DNA from 3 places in the Pseudoalteromonas sp. 19-MNA-CIBAN-0066 genome. Region 1 is predicted to be linked to each of the others. Evidence: predicted binding sites of a transcription regulator. Region 1 holds the regulator's gene; each other region holds the start of a gene.

Region 1 (7,411 bases):
ATTGTGGGCTCAAATATTTTTAATATTTTAGCCGTGTTACCACTTGCCGGTATTATCAATCCATCGATAATCGACCCTTCTATTGCTAATCGTGATGTACTGATTATGATTGCAGCAACCTTGGCACTTATTGTTATGTCATTGAACTTTAGAGGCGCTCAGCGTATCAATAGAGTAGAAGGTGGTTTACTGCTAAGCGCATTTTTGATTTACCAAGGTTACATCTTTAGTCAAATAGGGTAAGAGTTGTCTATGACCAAGCTAAGTTTTATCGAGCAAGGGCTACGTGTTCTTGATATCGAGCGCCAAGCACTTTTTGATATAAAACAATATGTAGATGATAATTTTCATCAGGCATGTCAGCTTATGTATGACTGCAGCGGCCGTATTATAATTATTGGTATGGGTAAGTCTGGGCATATTGGCCATAAAATTGCGGCAACTTTAGCAAGCACTGGTAGCCCTGCTTTTTTTGTGCACCCAGGCGAAGCCAGCCACGGCGATTTGGGCATGATCACTAAAAACGATGTCGTTATGCTTATTTCTAACTCAGGCGAAACCAGTGAAGTACTTAATATTATTCCAGTGTTAAAACGCCTTGGTGCAAAAATTATTTCCATGACAGGAAATACACAATCAACCATGGCCACACTTGCTAACGTGCATGTATGCATTAAAGTAGAAAAAGAAGCCTGCTCATTAGGCTTAGCACCAACAGCCAGTACCACGGCAACACTCGCTATGGGCGATGCAATGGCGGTAGCACTGTTAGAAGCACGCGGATTTACTGCCGATGACTTTGCACTATCGCATCCCGGTGGCAGTTTAGGGAAGCGATTACTGCTCACCTTAAAAGATGTTATGCACAGCGGTGTAAATACGCCTATTATAACTACTTCGCAAACTATTAAAGATGCGCTGATTGAAATGACAGCTAAAGGCTTAGGTATGACCGCCATAGTTGACGATAATCAGCAACTCGCTGGGTTATTTACCGATGGTGATTTACGCCGTATTTTAGAGCAACGCGTTGATATTCATACCACGTCAATAGATGCAGTAATGACTAAATCGTGTACCACGGCAACCCAAGATATGCTTGCTGCGCAAGCGCTTAATATCATGGAACATAAACGCATTAATGGCTTAATTATTATTAATGAGCATAATCAGCCTATTGGGGCACTCAATATGCAAGACCTACTTAAAGCAGGAGTATTATAAATGCAATTTGAAGAACTCTATCAAGCGCTAAGTGATGACGCTAAAGCGCGCGCAAAAAAAGTAAAACTACTTATATGCGACATTGATGGCGTATTTTCTGATGGCCGAATTTATCTTGGCAACCAAGGTGAAGAGCTAAAAGCATTTAATACAAAAGATGGCTTTGGTATTAAAGCACTTATTAACAGCGGCTTTGAAGTAGCGGTTATTACCGGCAGGCACTCGCAAATAGTACAACAACGTATGACCAGCTTAACCGTGCAGCATATTTATCAAGGTCAAGAAAACAAGCTTATTGCCTACCAAGAACTTAAAAACAAGCTTAATTTGAGCGATGAGCAAATTGCTTATATTGGTGATGATGGCCCTGATATGCCTGTTATGGAGTTAGTTGGCTTTGCAGTCGCAGTAAACGACGCGCACCCACTAATTAAACGCTTAGCACATTACACTACGCAAATGCCGGGTGGTTTTGGTGCAGTAAGAGAGCTAACCGACTTACTTATGCTTGAAAACAATAAACCATTAACTAGCCAAGGCACCAGTTCATGAATATAGCGCGCATAGTCTTAAGCGTTTTATTCATCACCTGTATGGTTTGGCTTTGGTACCCTTATTTTACTCAGGTAAATACGGTTGCTAAAGCCGACTCAGAAGTAATAGCTAAACCCGATTACACCGCCATTGAGCTAAAACAAACAGCTTTTGACGAAAACGGTGAAATTAGCCATAAAGTAACTGCGGTTAAAACGGAGCTTTACGAGCAGCTAGGATTTACCTTATTCGAAAAACCTACTTTCATATTGTACGACGACAGACAAAAAACGTGGCGTATCAATGCTGATGAAGCAACACTTTACGATGAAAGACAATTAATTTTAGAGGGTAATGTAACTGCCCAAAACTTAATTGATGGCGCAATGATAGACAAAATTACCGCCGACAATATTCAAGTAGATATAATGCTACTCACTATGCGTAGCGAACAGCCCGTTATTATAACTGGACCGAATTTAAAGATCACCGGTAAAGGCCTTGAAGCCAATTTAACAACCGAGGTGATAAAACTAATTAACCATACGCGAACACTATATTATGACCAATAACCTTGCAAAAATACTTATTATTCCATCGCTTATACTTGTATTTAATAGTAATGCGGCAGAGCAAAGTACTTCCCCATTAGCTAATCAAATTTCTATTAGTGCTGACCGCCAAGAAGGCCAACTAAAAGAAAACGTTGGTATTTTTGAGAAAAACGTCGAGATAATTCACGGTAATCGTCGTATCACCGCCGATCGTTTAGAAGTACATAAGCGCGACGAACTTGGCGATAATAAACAACTATTAATTGCCACGGGCAGCCCTGCATATTTTGAAGAAAAGCAAGCAGATGGTACTGTCATGAGCGCCAGCGCTAACGAAGTACGTTACGATGTAGCGAAACGTTTTTTAACCCTGGTAGGAGATGCAAACATTTCTCAAGCTGGGCAAAAAATTACGGCTAAAAGCATCACCTATGATATAGAGCAACAGCTTATAAGTGCTGAAAAAGATGAAAACTCAACTGATCGGGTACACACTATTTTAGTGCCTGTAGACGTAAAAAAAGAACAAAAACTCAATAAAGGTCAGCCATGAGTACATTAAAAGCAGAGCTATTAGCAAAAAGCTATAAAGGCCGTGAAGTTGTTAAAAATGTAGGACTTGAAGTAAAAGCTGGCAGCATTGTTGGTTTACTTGGCCCAAATGGCGCAGGTAAAACCACTACCTTTTACATGATTGTAGGCTTAGTACCTAGCGACAAAGGTAAAATATTAATTGATGATAACGATATTACCTTACTTCCTATGCACAGCCGTGCTCGTTTAGGCATTGGTTATTTACCACAAGAATCTTCTATTTTTAGAAAGCTCACTGTGTATCAAAATTTAATGGCTATTTTAGAAACGCGTAAGCAACTAAATAAACAAGCCAGGGAAGAAACCCTAAATAGTTTATTGGACGAATTTAGCCTGCAACATATTCGCGACAGCTTAGGTATGGCGCTATCTGGTGGTGAACGTCGCCGCGTAGAAATAGCACGTGCTTTAGCTGCAGATCCTAAATTTATATTGCTTGATGAGCCCTTTGCTGGCGTGGATCCTATTTCAGTACTCGATATTAAAAAAATTATAGAACACCTTAAAAATCGTGGTATTGGCGTACTAATTACCGACCACAATGTAAGGGAAACCCTTGATGTTTGTGAAAAAGCCTACATTGTTTCTCATGGGGAGCTAATTGCATCTGGTACTCCTGAATTTGTATTAAACGATAAAACAGTACGTGATGTTTATTTAGGCGAGCAGTTCAAACTGTAATATTTATGTTATTACTATAAGCATCTGCTAAGATTAATCATATCAATTTATAAGGATTGTTAGAGATAAATGAGGCAATCATTACAGCTGCGCATGGGCCAGCAACTTACAATGACTCCGCAACTGCAACAGGCTATTCGCTTATTGCAGCTTAGTACCTTGGATCTCCAGCAAGAAATACAAGAAGCACTTGATAGCAACCCATTACTTGAAGTTGATGAACAAGATTACACGGAAGAATCAGCAGGTAAAAACGAGCAAAAAGCAGATGACATTACTGTTAGCGCCTCTGCTGACGACACCCCAAGCGAGTATGAGCAAGATAGCGGTGAAGCACTAAATAAAGACACCATAAGCGACGACATGGCCATGGATGTATCATGGGATGAATATATGAGCGCAGCGCCTGCCTCTTCATCAGGGCCAATGCCTGAAGATGAATCTATTTATCAAGGTGCATCAACCGAAACCCTGCATGAATACTTAATGTGGCAATTACAGCTCACCCCTTTTAGCCCTACCGACGAAGCTATTGCCATAGCTATCGTTGAAGCCGTAGATGACTCTGGTATTTTAACCCTCAGTTGCGAAGACCTTTTAGCAAGCTTTAACCAAGAAACTGACGACGAACACGAAGTAGAACTAGATGAAATAGAAGCAGTGCTAAAGCGCATTCAATTATTTGATCCTGTTGGTATTGCAGCTCGCAGCTTGCAAGAATGCTTATGCATTCAATTAAATCAATTTGATAAAGACACCCCTTATATTAACGAAACAAAAATGGTGTTAACTGATCATATCGATTTACTCGCTGCTCGCGACTATCGTACGTTAATGAAAAAAACTAAGCTCAAAGAAGAAGAGCTTAAAGAAATAATGACACTTATTCATACGCTTAACCCTAAGCCTGCGGATACTATTGTCAGAGAAGAGTCTGAATACGTTATACCTGACGTGTCTGTTAAAAAAATAAAAGGCCGCTGGGTGGTAGAGCTAAACCCAGATAGCATGCCAAAAATACGTGTTAACAGCCAATATGCGGCTATGTCTCGTACAGTAAAATCCAGCGGTGACAGCCAATTTATTCGCTCGCACTTACAAGAAGCTAAATGGTTTATTAAAAGCCTAGAAAGTAGAAACGAAACACTCCTGAAAGTAACTAATTGTATTGTTAAGCAGCAACAAGCGTTTTTTGAACATGGCCCAGAAGCCATGAAACCTATGGTATTAAACGATGTTGCCGAAATAGTTGAAATGCACGAGTCGACTATTTCACGGGTCACTACGCAAAAATATATGCACACTCCACGTGGCATTTTTGAGCTTAAGTACTTTTTTTCAAGCCATGTAAGCACCGAAAATGGTGGCGAATGTTCATCAACTGCCATACGTGCCCTGATTAAAAAGTTGATAGCTGCAGAAAACTTAGCCAAACCATTGAGTGATAGCAAGATTGCAGATATATTGGCTGAGCAAGGAATTAAAGTAGCTAGACGGACAATTGCAAAATATCGCGAATCTCTGGCTATTCCCCCGTCGAATCAACGTAAAAGCTTGATTTAAGACGTACAACAAAGAGGAAAATGCTGATGCAACTAAACTTAACTGGTCGTCATGTAGACATTACAGACTCATTAAGAGACTATGTAAATAATAAATTTGCAAAGCTGCAAAGACACTCAGATCACATAACTAATGTGCATGTTATTCTCGATGTAGAAAAATTAAGTCAAAAAGTTGAAGCAACAATTTTTGTAAGTGGCGCTGAGCTATTTGCATCGACCGAACACCAAGATATGTACGCTGCCATTGACTCGTTGATTGACAAACTCGATCGTCAAGTAATTAAACACAAAGAGAAGTTTGCTCGACACTAACACTATGAAATTAAGCTCACTTATATGCCAGGACTGCAGCAAAGCTGTGGTCCTTTTTAATAGTAAAAAAAGAATTTTAGAATTCATCAGTGAACTCGCGCATAAAAAAATGCCGTATTTACCTCAGCAAGATATTCTCACTGCTTTATTGGCAAGAGAAAAGCTAGGTAGTACCGGTATTGGCCGAGGAATAGCAATTCCACATGGCCGTATGAGCGGGGCACAAGAGCCTCTTGCCTTAATTTTAATAAGCGAAACCGCTATTAATTTTGATGCAATTGATAATCGTCCAGTTGATATTTTTGTTGCGCTTATAGTGCCCGATGGCGATAACCAGCAGCACTTGAAAACACTAGCCACAATAGCTGATAAACTAAACGATAAAGAGTTTTGTAAGCAATTGCGTGCGGCAAAGTCTGATGAAGCGTTATACCAAGTTATTTTGGATCAATCCTAGTTACTAATAAAGGGGTGGTAAATGGAATTAATTATTATAAGTGGCCGATCAGGTTCTGGTAAGTCAGTTGCTTTACGTGTTGTAGAAGATTTAGGTTACTATTGTGTAGATAATATTCCGGTAAATTTGCTGCCTTCATTAGTGCGCAGTGTCTCTGATAACTACGATAAAATAGCCGTTAGTATAGACGTGCGTAACCTGCCTAAAGACCAGCAGCAGTTTAACGATATTCTTGAGTACTTACCCGACTTTGCTAAACCAACGTTATTTTATTTAGATAGCGACGATCAAACATTAATCCGCCGTTATTCAGAAACACGTCGTTTGCACCCGCTTTCGATTGATTCGCTACCGCTAGATTTAGCAATAAAAAAAGAAAAAGAATTACTCGATGTACTCGTAACGCGGGCTGATCATGTCATTGATACAACCGATTTAAGTGTGCATCAACTTGCTGAATCTATGCGTGAAACCATACTCGGTAAAAAAGACAAACAGCTTATCATTACCTTTGAGTCGTTTGGCTTTAAGCATGGTATTCCCAAAGGTGCTGATTATGTTTTTGATGCGCGTTTTTTACCAAACCCACACTGGGAACCGGAGCTCAAGCCTTTAACTGGATTAGATCAACCTGTAAAAGATTATTTAGCTAGTCATAGTATTGTGCAAAAATTCACTTGGCAAATTCAAACCTTTGTACAAACGTGGTTACCACACCTAGAGCGTAATAATCGCAGTTATTTAACCATTGCTATTGGCTGTACTGGTGGTCAGCACCGCTCAGTTTATTTAGCGCAAACAATTGGTGAAAGCTTTGCTATGTCTCACCCTAATGTAAAAATTCGCCATCGCGAGCAAGAAAAATAATTCAATTTAAATAATCATCTGTTCAGCTTAAGTAGAGTATCTTATGCGCTTAGAAAATACATTTTTAATAAAAAACAAGCTAGGCCTGCATGCTAGAGCTGCTACCGTATTAGCACAATTAGCGGTACAATTTGACGCATCTATTACCTTATTTCAAGATGAAAAAGAAGCCGCTGGCGATAGCGTACTGGCTTTAATGTTACTAGAAAGCAGCCAAGGTAAAGAAGTAAAAGTAGTGTGCGAAGGACCCGATGCAGAGCATGCTTTACATGCCGTTGGCCAATTAATAGCGCAGCGCTTTAACGAACAAGAATAGTAGGCACTTTATTTAAACCAAGTAAACGAGCTAAAATATAGGGTTAGTGAAACCTTAAGCTAGTTTGGCTAAAAAAGTAAGATAAACTGAACGAAGTTAATGACTAACTTCTTCCCTAACGTTATAAAAATAAATTAAGGACGCCAATGCCCGAAACTTTCGAACAAGACTATCCACTACAACAATTACAACAAGTGACCAAGTCACTCAATAGTGGTCAGTTTGTTCAAGTTAGGCGCATGCTGGCAAAAACAGCTCCTTGTGATACCGCACTTTTACTAGAATCATCACCACATAAAGTTCGTCG
Region 2 (7,411 bases), on a different contig from region 1:
TGTGCTCTAACCAACTGAGCTAAGGGGCCAACTTTTTGTATAACTGTAAACAGTTAATTTTTTAAGAAGCGTTTAGTCACATAGCGACTAAAGCGGGGTGCAGTATAAAAAGTTTTTAGGGGCTTGTCACTAGCAAAAGTCTTTATTTTAACAATCAATGGTCTAACTGCTTAAATAGTAATCTTTTTATGGGTGTAATATTAAAATTTGCAGAATTTAGGGTTAATACTGGCAGCTAAGTAAAAGTGAAATGGAAGGCTGTATATCGCGTAATTTAAAAATTGGGCTTTAAATAAGCAACTTACAGCTTATATTACGCGACAAACAGAAATGAATTATTTTTTTGCGATAATGTAGATTGCATGTATTACTCCAGGGAAGTAACCAAACAACGTAAGTAAAATATTTATCCAAAAATGTAAGCCTAAACCCACCTGTAAAAATACTCCCAGTGGTGGCAGTAAGATTGAAAAAATAATACGTATAATATCCATAAATACTTCCTTATTTATAAACAAAAAATTATAAGCAAAAACCCAGCAAAGCTGGGTTTTATAAATACTATATTACTTTGCAACTATCGTTAATTTATCTACTACGTCGCGAACATCTTCAGCATTTTTAGCAATTTTTACTGCAAGCTGTTTTTCAGCATCTGAGTTCACTGTACCGGTAAGAGTAACTACACCTTTGTCAGTATCTACATCAATGTTTGTACCACCAACTTCTGAGTTAAATAAATAACGCGTTGTGATGACTGTGGTAATTTTAGCGTCGGTTAAGCCGCTACCATCATCATCTTTCATGTTGTCATGGCTTTTACTGTTCATGCTTTTCACAACAGTAAGCTGGTTATCAACATCGGTTACGCCATCTAAACTCAGTACAAGTTCTTCTGCTAGCTCTTTGTCGAGTTCGCTATTAACTTTACCTGTTAGTATAACTTTGCCATTTTTTACATCAGTGTTGATGTCAAAGTTATTGAGGTTAGTGTTCATAAGAAGCACTGTTTCAGCCTTACCATCAATCCAAGCATCTTTACTTTCATTTTCCCAGCTGCTCGCTTGAGCACCCATAGCCGTAGTACCTAAAACTAACGCCGCAATGATAGATTTGTTAAATGTTTTCATAATCTTTCTCCTTTTGATTAAAGACACTTTAACTAATGCCAGCTTTAGGCCAACTTTAATAAACAAGTAAAATCATAGACTTAAGGTTAAATATAAAATAACTTCACTTTGTATACATCACTTTTTTACCGACTTATCGGTAAAAAGTTCTCAGTTGTGAAAATAACTAGATAATTACTATTTTGGTTAATGAATCGTTAATATGACAAAGTTATAAATAGGCTAAAAACATAACAAGCTGATTAATAAAAATAATATTTTTGGTATGTGCTTTGCTTATATAGTGACAACAGTAAAATAAAAGGAATACCCTCATGAGCGTAAAAATAACAGACCGCCCGCTAGAGCAAGTGCGCGAAGAAGTGATTGATCAACTAATTTATAATTACAGCCACGGAGTTATTTCTGTAGAAGCATTTGAAAGGCGTTTAGATGAGGCAATGGCTACAAATAATAATGAAGTCCTTGTTAGCTTAGTTGAGGATTTAACCCTTAATACTGATCAGCAATATAATGCCCAAAAACATTCGCAATTTTCACCCAATTACAGCGCTCAGCAATTTAGCCAGAGTGACTTTACATTACGCAGTATTTTAGGCTCCAATGAAAGAAGTGGCCAGTGGATTGTGCCTAAAAATATTTACCTGACTAACTTTATGGGCTCGGTAGTACTTGATTTTACCGATGCTATTTTTACCCACCAAGAGATAACGATTCATGTTAACTGTATTTTTGGCAGTGATGAAATATACGTACCAGAACACGTTAATGTAGTATCAAAAATGTTTAGCATTATTAGTAGTGTTGAAAATAAAACAGTGGCACTTAACAAGCATCAAGGCCCGACCATCCATATTGAGGGAAAGGCTATTATGGGCTCGGTAGAAATAAAGATTAAGCGCACCATTAAAGAAAAATTTATTAGCTTTGCTAACCAATTAAAAACCCAACTTGGTGGTAAAAGTGGTACTCCAATGTGATGAACCACCTATAAAAGCATGTTCATAGCTTTTAACTTGAGCCCAGGTTAAAGAGTAAAAAACATGCTAAATTTTTAAAGCACTAGAACACATTTAAAAAGTGCTTTGCAGATTCATCAATGCTGAATTTGTATAAAATGCCCTGCACATCAAGTAAGTACAAAAAACAAACAAAAGTATTTAGGCTTTGTTGTTTACTTTATGGCAAAAGTCGCTAAAATACGCCAGCTAAAATATATAAACGTTCTTTTACAACCCAAAGGTAATACCATGCATCCAATGTTAAACATTGCGGTTCGCGCTGCGCGTAACGCAGGCAAAATTATACTTCGTGCAAGTGAAGATTTATCAAAAGTTGAAGTTCAACAAAAAGGCACTAACGATTTAGTGACTAACATTGATAAAGAAGCTGAAGCTATAATTCGCGACACCATTTTACGCTCTTACCCTGATCACTGCATTGTTGGTGAAGAATTAGGCGAGCATAAAGGTAAGGATGCAGATTACCAATGGATTGTTGACCCGCTTGATGGCACAACTAACTTCATCAAGGGTATTCCTCATTTTGCGGTTTCTATCGCACTTAAAGTAAAAGGTCGTTTAGACCAAGCCGTTATTTATGATCCAATTCGTGGTGAGCTTTTCACTGCCTCTCGTGGTCAAGGCGCACAACTTAATAGCAAACGTTTACGCGTTTCTAAAACAGTTGATTTAGGCGGTTCAATCTTAGCTACTGGCTTCCCTTTCAAGCAAAAACAACACCTAGATGCATACACAGAAGCGTTTAAAGCTTTATTCATACATACAGCTGATATCCGTCGTGCGGGCTCTGCTGCGCTAGACATGGCTTATGTTGCTGCTGGACGCGTTGATGGCTTTTTCGAAATTGGTTTAAAACCTTGGGATACTGCTGCAGGCGAGCTATTAGTAAAAGAAGCAGGCGGCATGGTTGTAGATTTTGCTGGCGGCGTAAACTATAACAATAGTGGTAACATTATCTGTGGCGCACCTAAGCTAACTCAAGCAATAATTCGCGAAATTCGCCCTGTATTAACAGAGTCATTACTTCGTTAATAAAAACTGCATGGTTTAAAAAAGGAGCTTAGGCTCCTTTTTTGTTGTCTGCAAAAAATTATTTATGACGATTAAACTGCTTAGTGAAACAATTAACTTTGTATCTCGCTTTTTATCCTTTAGCGCAGCTTCAGTATGATAAGTGTTAATACCACAAATAAAATGGCATCGTTTTATTTAAGAGTAAAGCAGTGGTAGTTAATGTATTGAATACTTGGCTTTAGTGCAGGCAATAAAAAACCGCCCAGATGGGCGGTTAATATCGGCTTACAAATCTATTACGGCATAGCGTCTAGATCAGCACCTTCTTTTTCAATCACTTCTGGTATTAAATCTTCTTTACTTACGCCAAGTGCAATAGCAACTGAGCTGGCAACGTAAATAGATGAATAAGTACCAATAAACACACCAAATAACAATGCTGTAGCAAAGCCATGAATGGTTTGACCGCCCCAAATAAACAAGGCAATTAATACTAAAATAGTGGTAATTGACGTTACTAAGGTACGATTAAGCGTTTGTGTTAAAGAAATATCGATAATTTCTATCGTGTCATCAATACGTACTTTGCGGAAGTTTTCACGAATACGGTCAGATACTACAATGGTATCGTTTAGCGAGTAACCTATTACCGCTAATATAGCCGCTAATATGGTTAAATCGAACTCTAAACCTAATACCGAAAATAAGCCAACGGTAATAATAACATCGTGAATTAAGCCGCTTACTGCGCCTACTGCAAAACGCCATTCAAAGCGAAACGCTACATAAATCAAGATACAAATAAGCGCAGTTAACATGGCCAGGCCACCCTGCTCTTTTAGGTCTTCACCTACGCTTGGGCCAACAAACTCAATACGGCGCATTACTACGCTTTCGTCTGCTAGCTTTAATGCAGCAATAACTTGGTTACCAATAACTTCAGCTTTTACGTCATCGCCGCGCGGCGCTAAACGAACTAAAATTTCTTGGCTTGAACCAAACAATTGTACCGATGCATCTGCAAAGCCATTTTCGGCAAGTACATTACGCACCTTTTTAAGATCTGCAGGTTGCGAAAAGCCAACTTCTACGGCAGTACCACCGGTAAAGTCTAAACCAAAGTTTAAGCCTTTAGTGAAAACCGATATAAATGCCGCTAAAATTAATAACGTTGAAAAACCCATTGCCACTTTACGAAGAGACATGAAACGTAGGGTTTTGCTACCCAATTTTAAAATTTGCATGGCTACTCCTTAAATTGAAAGTTTATCAACACGTTTACCGCCGATAAATAAGTTGATAATCGCACGTGTACCAACAATAGCTGTAAACATTGACGTTAAAATACCAATTGCTAACGTAACCGCAAAGCCTGCAATTGGGCCAGTGCCCACAGCAAACAAAATAACGGCAGCAATTAAGGTGGTAATATTGGCATCGAAAATAGTGCTAAATGCACTGTCATAACCAAAATGAACGGCTTGTTGAGGGCTACGGCCATCGGCCAGCTCTTCACGAATACGTTCAAAAATAAGTACGTTGGCATCAACCGCCATACCTACAGTTAGTACAATACCGGCAATACCAGGCAAAGTAAGCGTTGCGCCTGGAATTAACGACATAACACCAATAATAAGTACTAAGTTAGCAGCAAGCGCAAGGTTAGCAACCATGCCAAAGCCTTTGTAGTAAATAAGCATAAATGCAAGTACGAATGCAAAACCAAGTGCTACCGCGGTCATACCTGCTTCAATGTTTTCTTGCCCTAAGCTTGGCCCTACGGTGCGCTCTTCAACTATTTGAATTGGCGCTACAAGTGCACCAGCACGTAGTAATAAGCTTAAGTTATGTGCTTCTGCTGGGTTATCAATACCGGTAATACGGAACGAGCGATCAAGGCGTGCTTGAATAGTTGCTACGTTAATAACTTCTTCAACCTTAATAGGCGGAAGCGCTTTACCGTCGGCATCTTTTTTACCTGATGGTTTGTATTCAATAAATACCGTGGCCATGCGCTTACCAATAGCTCGCTTGGTAAAGGCATTCATTTTTGCCCCACCTTTGCTATCTAGCGTAATACTTACTTGCGGGCGTTGGTATTCATCGCTACCTGATTGCGCGCCAGTAATATGGCTACCTTCAAGAATAATACGTTTTTTAAGTACCACAGGGTAACCGTCACGGCTCATGATCATTTCAGTACCCGGTGGGATACGACCTTGAGCAGCAGCGCTAATATCGGCGTTTTCTTCTACTTCGCGAAACTCAAGTGTGGCCGTTGCGCCTAAAATCTCTTTAGCACGAGCAGTATCTTGAATGCCGGGTAGTTGCACAATAATTCGCTCAGCACCTTGGCGCTGTACGTTTGGCTCAGCAACACCAATTTGGTTAATACGGTTACGAATAATCGTTTCGTTTTGCTTGATAGCGTAATCACGAATTTCTTTGAGTTTTTGCTCACTCATAGTCGCATAAAATGCGTTATCGTTACTGCTATCATCTATGTATACATTTAATGGATACTGCGTTTTTAAGAAGCGCTCTGCAGCGTCTTTATCTTCTTCGCTGCGCATTTCTACACGCATACGATCAGAGCCCGCTACACGGCGAACACTGCGATAACGAAGTTTTTCTTCACGTAGGTCGCTACGAAAGTCTTCTTCCATTTGCTCAAGCTGGTTATCAACGGCTGTCGCCATGTCAATTTCCATGGTGAAATGCACACCACCACTTAAGTCTAGGCCTAGCTTCATTGGGTTGCCGCCAACCGCTTTTAACCAAGCTGGTTGCGCTGGAGCCATGTTTATAGCAGAAATGTAATCATCGCTAAGAGAGTTACGCAATAAATCTTGCGCTTTTAGCTGCTCTTCAACGTTTCTAAAGCGAACGAGTATTTGCCCATCTTCGAGTTTCGTTGATTTAACACTAACGTTATGTTTTTTGAGGGTTGCGTTTACTTTGTCTATTACACTGAGATCAACATCAGCACCTTTAGCGCCAGAAACTTGTATAGCCGGATCGCGACCATACAAGTTTGGAGAGGCGTATAAAAGGCCAACGGCTACCACAGCTAAAACAAGTAAATACTTCCAAAGTGGAAACTTGTTTAACACGGGGTCGTCCTTATTATTTTTATAGCGACTTCATTGTGCCTTTTGGCAATACCGCAGTTACGGCTGATTTTTGTACTGTTACTTCTGCTTGCTCGTTTAATGAGATAACAACAAAATCTTTATCATCTGCAATTTTTACTATTTTACCCACTAAACCGCCTTGGGTAAGTACTTCATCACCTTTAGCCATCGCGCTCATTAAGCTTTTATGCTCTTTAACACGCTTAGCTTGCGGGCGATAAATCAAAAAGTAAAAAACCAAACCGAAAATAGCTAACATTATTAGCATTTCCATTCCGCCACCGGCAGATGCAGAACCAGTACTTGCGTGGGCATTCGAAATAAATAAACTCATGATACTTCCTCTTTAATTTTTAAAATTTAATTTGTTATATCTGCAAGCTCTGGCACGTCTTGGCCACGGCGAGCATAAAAATTCTGAACGAACTCATCTAACTTACCTGCGCTAATTGCGTTACGTAAGCCTTCCATAACACGTTGATAATAACGTAAGTTATGAATAGTATTTAATCGTGCGCCTAAAATTTCGTTACATTTATCAAGGTGATGTAAATAGGCACGTGAGTAGTTTCCACAGGTATGGCAATCACACTCAGGGTCAAGCGGGCCAGTATCTGTTTTATGTACTGCGTTACGTATTTTAACCACACCTGTGGTTATAAATAAATGACCATTACGAGCGTTACGGGTTGGCATAACACAGTCAAACATATCAATACCACGGCGTACCGACTCAACTAAGTCTTCTGGCTTACCTACACCCATTAAATAACGTGGTTTGTCTGCTGGCATTTTGTACGCGCAATGATCAAGAATATTGATCATTTCGTTTTTCGGCTCACCTACCGATAAACCACCTAATGCATAGCCATCAAAGCCTATTTCTTCAAGTCCGGCTTGCGATTGTGCACGTAACTCTGGGTACATACCACCTTGAATAATACCAAACAGTGCAGATGGGTTGTCGCCATGGCCTTCTTTTGAGCGTTTAGCCCAGCGAAGTGACAATTCCATTGAATCTTTAGCTTCTTTTTCGGTAGCAGGGTATGGTGTACATTCGTCAAAAATCATCACGATATCTGAACCCAAGTCGCGCTGTACTTGCATTGAT
Region 3 (7,411 bases), on a different contig from region 1:
GATTGCGCAAATGACTAGCTTTACTATGGCTGAGGGAATTTCAAATTTAAACTCTAACTTTGAAGCTTTAGCTGCATCAATGACATCAAACTCAGCACTGCAAGCATCTACATTAGTAGGTAAGCAGGCGCTTTTAGAGTCTGACACGTTAGATTTAAATGAAGCAGGTGATGCACGAGGCTCAGTTGTTGCCGAAAAGCCAGTTGAAAGCTTAAAGCTTAGAATTGAAGACGAGTCTGGGCAGTTAGTTAGAACTATAGATTTAGGCTCGCAACCAGCAGGTGCAGTGCGTTTTGCATGGGATGGTAAAAATGAAGCAGGTGAGCGCCTACCCCCTGGTGAATATAAAATTAAAGCCGAGGGGAGTACTAATGGTGAGTTTTCGAGCCTGCCAATTGCTACCTTTAAAAATATTGAGAGTGTGAATATTAATGGTGCAAATGGCATCATTATTAACACTAAAGAAGGTGCGGTTAGGCTGACTGATGTTGCAGAAATCGCGTAAAAGATTCATTAGCCAGCGGGCTAAAAATTAAATAGTTTAGAGGTCAATTATGAGCTTCAATATTGCATTATCCGGCCTTGCTGCCGCACAAAAAGATTTAAACGTTACGGCAAATAATATAGCCAACGTAAATACTACGGGTTTTAAAGAGTCGCGCGCAGAATTTGCTGACGTGTATGCATCGTCGGTATTTAGTTCGGGTAAAACAAAAAATGGTGACGGCGTGCAAACGACTATGGTTGCACAACAATTTCACCAAGGATCATTACAGTTTACCAATAACTCGTTAGATTTAGCGATTACCGGTGAAGGTTACTTTGCAACCAGCCAAGACCTAGGCGCGCAAGATTTTACTTACACACGTGCCGGCGCATTTAAGTTAAACAAAGACAACTTTGTGGTAGATGCAAATGGCAGCTTTTTACAAGGCTTTCCGGTTGACCCTTCAACAGGCGATACTACATCAGTGAGTTTAAGCACTTCATCGGCTTTACAAATACCTGACTCGTCAGGATCGCCGCGTGCTACTTCAAGCGTGTATAGCTCATTTAATTTAGATTCACGATCAATTGCACCTACAATTGCGTTTAACCCTACCGAAAGTGCAACTTATAATTCATCAACCTCAACAACCGTGTATGACTCACTCGGTGAGCCACATGTATTGCAGCTATTTTTTGTGAAAAGTGACCCTGCAGTACCCGGTAATGAAAATCAATGGAACGTACATTCAACACTTGATGGTAAATCCTTTGGTGCCAATGGTGTTGAACAAACAGTAGCTCCGTACACTCCTATGACTACTTTTAAGTTTGACTCAAGTGGCTTACCGCAAAGTACAGACGGCACGCCAAACGTAAGTAATACTTTTAATCCATTGTCAATTGCAGCTGGTGGCGGTGGTGCAGCGGGGCTTTCTGACTTATTAACCAATGGCGCTACCTTCCCAGCGCCTGTTGAAATTAACTGGCGTGATGAAACCGGTACAGCTAATAAAATACCTACTCAATACGCAAGTCGCTTTGAAGTAAAAGCACTTGAGCAAGACGGTGCAACGGTTGGCCGTTTAGCGGGTATTGATATTGGTGCCGATGGTAAAGTTGTGGCTTCGTACAGTAATGGCGACTCTACATTTTTAGGCCAAGTGGCTATGGTACGTTTTTCAAACTCACAAGGTTTACAACAAGTGGGCAGCACAGGTTGGAAAGCGAGTATAGCGTCAGGCGAGCCTATTGCTGGTGAACCAGGCTCTGGCACATTAGGTAATATCAACTCATCAGCGCTTGAACAGTCAAACGTAAACTTAACTAACGAACTAGTTGATTTGATTAGCGCACAGCGTAATTTCCAAGCAAACTCGCGAGCGCTGGAAGTTAACTCAACAATTCAGCAAAGTATTCTGCAAATTAGATAAAGCACAATTTATTAATTTGAATATTCAAGGCTGCTTAATTGCAGCCTTTTTTGTTTATAAGATCAGGTTTGAGGCGTCAGGTATCAGGTTTTAGGCAGAAATTTAAAGAGCAGGTTTGAGGCGTCAGGTATCAGGTTTTAGGTAGAAATTTAAAGAGCAGGTTTGAGGCGTCAGGTATCAACCTAGAACCTAGCCCCTAGAACCTCATCCCTATAATTTCTGCAGCTACCGGCGGTATACCACATTGCTTGGCGGTGCAGTTTTACTGCTGTATTTAACAATGGCGCATATATTGCATTTGTTCTTACAGAGATTTTTAAGTGAGTCGATGTTATGGATAAAATGGTCTACATTGCCGCGTCTGGCGCTAAGCAAAGCTTAATGGGGCTTGCCCTTAAAGCCAATAATTTGGCGAACGCAAACACTACAGGTTTTAAAGCCGACTTTGCCCAAGCTCGATCTATGCAAGCGTTTGGTGAAGGTTTGCCATCGCGGGTGTTTTCTATGGAAGAGCGCCCAGGTTCAAACATGACATCGGGTGGCATACAGCAAACCGGTCGCGAGCTCGACATTGCCATGAGCGATAACGCCTGGCTGAGTGTACAAGACGCCTCCGGCAACGAAGCTTATACAAAAGTAGGTACGCTTAATATTACCGCCGAAGGCATGTTAGTTACCAGCGGTGGTCGTCAAGTAATTGGCGAAGGCGGCCCTATTATTTTGCCAGTCCCGATTGAAAAAATAGAATTTAGTAAAGACGGTGCCATACAAGTACGCCCACAAGGCGCGCCGGCTAACTTTTTAGAAGAGGTTGATCGTTTAAAAGTGGTTGAGGCAAATAACTCAACACTTGAAAAAGGTAACGATGGTTTATTTAGACCAAAACCAAATCAAACGGTTGAAACCTCAGCTAACGTACAAGTGATAAGCGGCGCATTAGAAATGTCGAACGTTAATCCGGTACACGAAATGGTCGATATGATCAGCCATCAACGCCAATTTGAATTACAAGTAAAGCTAATGAAAACAGCAGAAGAAATAGATCAATCGCAAGATCAGCTGTTGCGCATAGTTTAACTTTAAAATGAGGACACGATTATGAATCCAGCATTGTGGATCAGTAAAACAGGGCTTGACGCCCAACAAACCGACATTTCGGTTATTTCAAATAACTTAGCCAACGCCAGTACGGTTGGTTATAAAAAAAGCCGCGCCGTTTTTGAAGATTTACTTTACCAAAACATTAATCAACCAGGCGGTCGCTCATCACAAGATACCGAAATGCCATCAGGTTTAATGCTAGGTGCTGGTGCTAAAGTGGTAGCTAACCAAAAAAACTTTTCGCAAGGTAATATGCTAACCACTGAAAACTCACTAGATTGGATGATATCAGGTCCGGGGTTTTTTGAGGTGTTGCAGCCTGATGGCAATATTGCTTATTCGCGCAATGGTCAATTTACTACCGATGGCGAAGGGCGAGTTGTAACCTCGGGTGCCGGTTATGTAGTTCAGCCTGAAATGAACGTACCCGACGACGCGCAATCAATAACTGTATCGCAAGACGGTGAAGTGTCTGTACGAGTTGCAGGGCAGGCCGATAACGTGGTTATTGGACAAATTACCATTAGTGACTTTATTAATCCGTCGGGCCTTGAGCCTATAGGGCAAAACCTTTACACCGAAACTGCGGTAAGTGGCGCGCCGGTGCAGGGTAACCCTGGGGTTGATGGGCTAGGCACTATTATTCAAGGCTCACTAGAAACGTCAAACGTAAACGTAACCGAAGAGTTGGTAAACCTAATAGAAACCCAACGTGTTTACGAAATGAACTCAAAAGTAATTTCGGCAGTTGATGAAATGATGAGCTACATCAATCAGCAATTATAATATTTTAGAGGTTATTATGCGCAATATTATATTATTTGCAGCGGGTACTTTATTGTTAAGTGGCTGTGTGTCTACACAAAATAGTGACGTAGTACAAGACGATCCTTACTATGCACCCATGTACCCAGAACCCAATGTTGAACCGGCAGTTGCTAATGGCTCACTGTTTAATACGTATTTATCGAACGACTTATACGCCGATAAAAAAGCACTGCGTACCGGCGATATAATTACGGTTAAATTGCAAGAGTCTACGCAAGCCTCTAAAGCGGCAAAAACAGAAACAGATAAGCAGTCTGACGCAAGTTTAGACCCTGTTATTGGTTTAGGCGGATTACCGGTAAATATTGGCGGCGACAGCATTCAATTTGGTATTGGCAGCGACGCGTCATTTAAAGGCGACTCAAAATCAAATCAGTCAAATAGTTTAGCCGGTGATATATCGGTAAACGTAATGCGTGTTTTACCTAATGGTAATTTAGTTATTCGCGGCGAAAAATGGCTAACGTTAAACTCGGGCGAAGAATTTATTCGTTTAGAGGGATTAGTAAGGCCAGAAGATGTAACTGCAGACAATACCGTACAGTCAAATAGAATTGCTAATGCACGAATTCAATATTCGGGCAAAGGGCAAACTCAAGAAGCGCAAAGTGCCGGTTGGCTAACACGCTTTTTTAGTAGCTCACTTTTTCCTTTTTAGAGGACATTCATTATGAATGTATTTAAAGTTCTTTGTTTAATGGTGTTACTTGGCTGGCAACTTCCTGCCATGGCCGAGCGCATTAAAGATGTGTCTATGGTTGAGGGCGTACGCTCAAACCAATTAGTAGGCTATGGCCTAGTTGTTGGCTTACCTGGTACGGGCGAGAAGCAAAGCCGATTTACCGAGCAAAGCTTTAAAGGCATGTTAAACAGCTTTGGCATTACGCTACCGGCAAGCTTAAAACCAAAAATTAAAAACGTGGCTGCGGTTGCAGTGCATGCTGAGCTACCGCCTTTTAGAAAGCCCGGGCAAACTATAGATATTACCGTATCATCTATTGGTAGTGCAGGTAGTTTACGTGGTGGTACTTTACTACAAACCTTTTTAAAAGGGGTCGACGGCAACGTATACGCTATTGGTCAAGGTAGTTTAATTGTAGGTGGTTTAGGCGCAGAAGGGCTTGATGGCAGTAAAGTCGTTATAAACACGCCAACAGTGGGGCGTATTCCAAATGGCGCAACCGTTGAGCGTGCAGTTAAAAGCCCATTTATGCAAAACGACTATATTACTTTTAACTTAAATCGCCCAGACTTTACTACCGCCAAGCGATTAGAAAAAACCATAAACGATTTAGTAGGCCCAAATAGCGCCCAAGCACTCGATGCAGCGTCTATTAGAGTTATTGCCCCAAGAGACGCCTCGCAGCGCGTGTCTTACTTATCAACGCTCGAAAACCTAGAGTTTACCCCAGCAGATACAGCGGCAAAAATTATCGTTAACTCGCGTACCGGTACTATTGTTATTGGTAAAAATGTAAAGCTGCAACCAGCTGCTATTACTCACGGTGGCTTAACAGTAACGATTGCAGAGCAGCTAAACGTATCGCAGCCTAATGCTTTTAGCGATGGCGATACCGTTGTTACCCAGCAAAGTATTATAGATATAAAACAAGACGACTCACGGGCATTTGTATTTAACCCCGGAGTGAGCCTAGATGACCTAGTACGCGCTATAAACGAAGTAGGCGCCGCACCTGGCGATTTAATGGCAATACTAGAAGCCCTAAAAGAAGCCGGCGCAATAAACGGCCAGCTAGTTGTAATTTAAAACAACGTAATGCTATCGGTGGTCAGTTTTAAAAGCTGGTAACCGATGGCATCTTGCTTAACACCTTCCCCTCTGGCTCAATTTTTGCATTGCTTTATACATTATTCATTATTGTGTCAAAAAGCTGATGGAAACAAATCACCTCGATAAGCAAAACTTTTTTGATTTAGGTAACTTAAACGCTTTGCGTAAAGACGCCCTAAACAGTGGCGACGCGTCTAGTGATGCCTCAAAAGCGGCTCTCAAAAAAGCAGCGGCACAATTTGAAGCCATATTTACGCAAATGTTGCTTAAAAGTATGCGCAAAGCCAGCGAAGCCTTCGAAGACAAAGAAAGCCCATTAAATTCAAGTAGCGTAAAGTTTTTTGAAGAAATGCACGATCAGCAACTCTCATCAGAGCTCTCGTCTAATGGCTCATTAGGGCTTGCCGACTTAATAGTGCAGCAACTTTCTCCTACGGCAAAAAATTACACCCCAGCTTCAGTACTCAGAACCAGTAACGATCTTTTAAGCGATCAGCGTGCTGGCATAGAGTTGCCGCAGCAACAGCGTAAAAAAGCCGTAACCGAGCCTGTAGATAAAAGCGCTATGAATACCGAAAAGCCAGAAGTAGCTAAGCCAAACTTTGAAACGGCCGAAGAATTTGTAAGTTCGGTATGGGAGCATGCTAAAACAGCGGCTAAAAAAATTGGTTTAAACCCAGCCGTTATGGTGGCTCAAGCAGCGCTTGAAACCGGTTGGGGTAAGCATATTATTAATAAAAGCGACGGTAACAGCTCAAATAACTTATTTAACATTAAGTCAGATAAAAGCTGGCAGGGCGAAAAAGCTAACAAAGTAACCTTAGAGTTTGAACAAGGCGCTGCAGTTAAAAAACAAGCCAGTTTTAGGGCTTACGACTCAATAAAAGACAGCGTGAACGACTTTGTTGATTTTTTAACTCAAAATCCACGCTATCAACAAGCATTACAAAATACCGCCAAACCGGCAGTGTTTTTAGACTCATTACAACAAGCCGGTTATGCAACAGACCCAAATTATGCGGATAAAATAAAGCGCGTACTTAACAGTAGCGAGCTTAAAAATATTGCAACAAACGTGATCCGTCAAGGAGTAAAGTAACATGTCGTTTAATTTATTAAACATTGCTAATTCAGGAATAAGAGCAAACACTGATCTGTTGCAAACAACCAGTAAAAATATTACTAATGTAAATACCGACGGCTATGTGCGCGAGCGTACAGAGCATGGCACCATGATCGGCAATCAAGTTGGCAAAGGTAATACTTACAGATTGCTTAATGAATTTGCACAAAAACAATTAAACCGAGACACCTCAAATAAAACGTTTTTTGATCAGTTTGTAAGTGAAGCAAACCGAGTAGACACGTTATTTTCGCAAGAAGCGAATAGCTTATCAACAGGTATAAACTCGTTATTTAATAACGTGCAAGAAGCGCTTAATCAGCCATCGTCAACGGTTGCACGTTCGTTAGTAATGACTAACGCCGATAGCTTAATAAGCCAAATGGATAGGTTATCGGGAATAGTGCTGGATCAAAAAAATGTTGTAAATGAGCAGCTCGAAATATTCTCCGATGAAGCCAACACCTTAATTCAAAAAATAGGATCGTTAAACCAACAAATTGCTGGTGTTAATGGTACTAACAACGCATCTGCTGCAAGCAGCACATATAACGAGCGCGATAAAGCGATTCGCGATTTATCAGAGTTAATCGACATTGAAACGCTTGACGGCCCTAATGGTGAAAAGCTCGTTTTTATGGGCAGCGG

The links. The regulator sigma-54, encoded in region 1, starts transcription at its own class of promoters, with help from an activator protein. The targets are predictions, from matches to a motif close to GTTGGCACGNNNNTNGNNT.
Region 2: the regulator sigma-54 is predicted to act here: its motif matches at 1,166-1,184, upstream of AAEZ18_RS11365 (BON domain-containing protein).
Region 3: the regulator sigma-54 is predicted to act here: its motif matches at 5,688-5,706, upstream of flgJ (flagellar assembly peptidoglycan hydrolase FlgJ).

Annotation. Positions count from the first base shown of each region.
Region 1 covers NZ_JBEONZ010000006.1:1,364-8,774, reverse strand. Annotated here, with positions in the region: gene AAEZ18_RS05465 (calcium/sodium antiporter) at 1-243, shown strand, start outside; gene AAEZ18_RS05460 (KpsF/GutQ family sugar-phosphate isomerase) at 253-1,224, shown strand; gene kdsC (3-deoxy-manno-octulosonate-8-phosphatase KdsC) at 1,225-1,776, shown strand; gene lptC (LPS export ABC transporter periplasmic protein LptC) at 1,773-2,330, shown strand; gene lptA (lipopolysaccharide transport periplasmic protein LptA) at 2,320-2,865, shown strand; gene lptB (LPS export ABC transporter ATP-binding protein) at 2,862-3,587, shown strand; gene AAEZ18_RS05435 (RNA polymerase factor sigma-54) at 3,657-5,150, shown strand; gene hpf (ribosome hibernation-promoting factor, HPF/YfiA family) at 5,177-5,464, shown strand; gene ptsN (PTS IIA-like nitrogen regulatory protein PtsN) at 5,469-5,921, shown strand; gene rapZ (RNase adapter RapZ) at 5,943-6,788, shown strand; gene AAEZ18_RS05415 (HPr family phosphocarrier protein) at 6,832-7,104, shown strand; gene mgtE (magnesium transporter) at 7,251-7,411, shown strand, end outside.
Region 2 covers NZ_JBEONZ010000018.1:3,614-11,024, forward strand. Annotated here, with positions in the region: tRNA gene AAEZ18_RS11355 (tRNA-Ile) at 1-29, opposite strand, end outside; gene AAEZ18_RS11360 (YqaE/Pmp3 family membrane protein) at 336-494, opposite strand; gene AAEZ18_RS11365 (BON domain-containing protein) at 567-1,130, opposite strand; gene AAEZ18_RS11370 (LiaF domain-containing protein) at 1,445-2,110, shown strand; gene suhB (inositol-1-monophosphatase) at 2,381-3,184, shown strand; gene secF (protein translocase subunit SecF) at 3,463-4,410, opposite strand; gene secD (protein translocase subunit SecD) at 4,420-6,279, opposite strand; gene yajC (preprotein translocase subunit YajC) at 6,299-6,634, opposite strand; gene tgt (tRNA guanosine(34) transglycosylase Tgt) at 6,661-7,411, opposite strand, start outside.
Region 3 covers NZ_JBEONZ010000001.1:218,225-225,635, forward strand. Annotated here, with positions in the region: gene AAEZ18_RS01010 (flagellar hook assembly protein FlgD) at 1-505, shown strand, start outside; gene flgE (flagellar hook protein FlgE) at 555-1,919, shown strand; gene AAEZ18_RS01020 (flagellar basal body rod protein FlgF) at 2,253-2,996, shown strand; gene flgG (flagellar basal-body rod protein FlgG) at 3,018-3,806, shown strand; gene flgH (flagellar basal body L-ring protein FlgH) at 3,823-4,506, shown strand; gene AAEZ18_RS01035 (flagellar basal body P-ring protein FlgI) at 4,519-5,616, shown strand; gene flgJ (flagellar assembly peptidoglycan hydrolase FlgJ) at 5,744-6,739, shown strand; gene flgK (flagellar hook-associated protein FlgK) at 6,741-7,411, shown strand, end outside.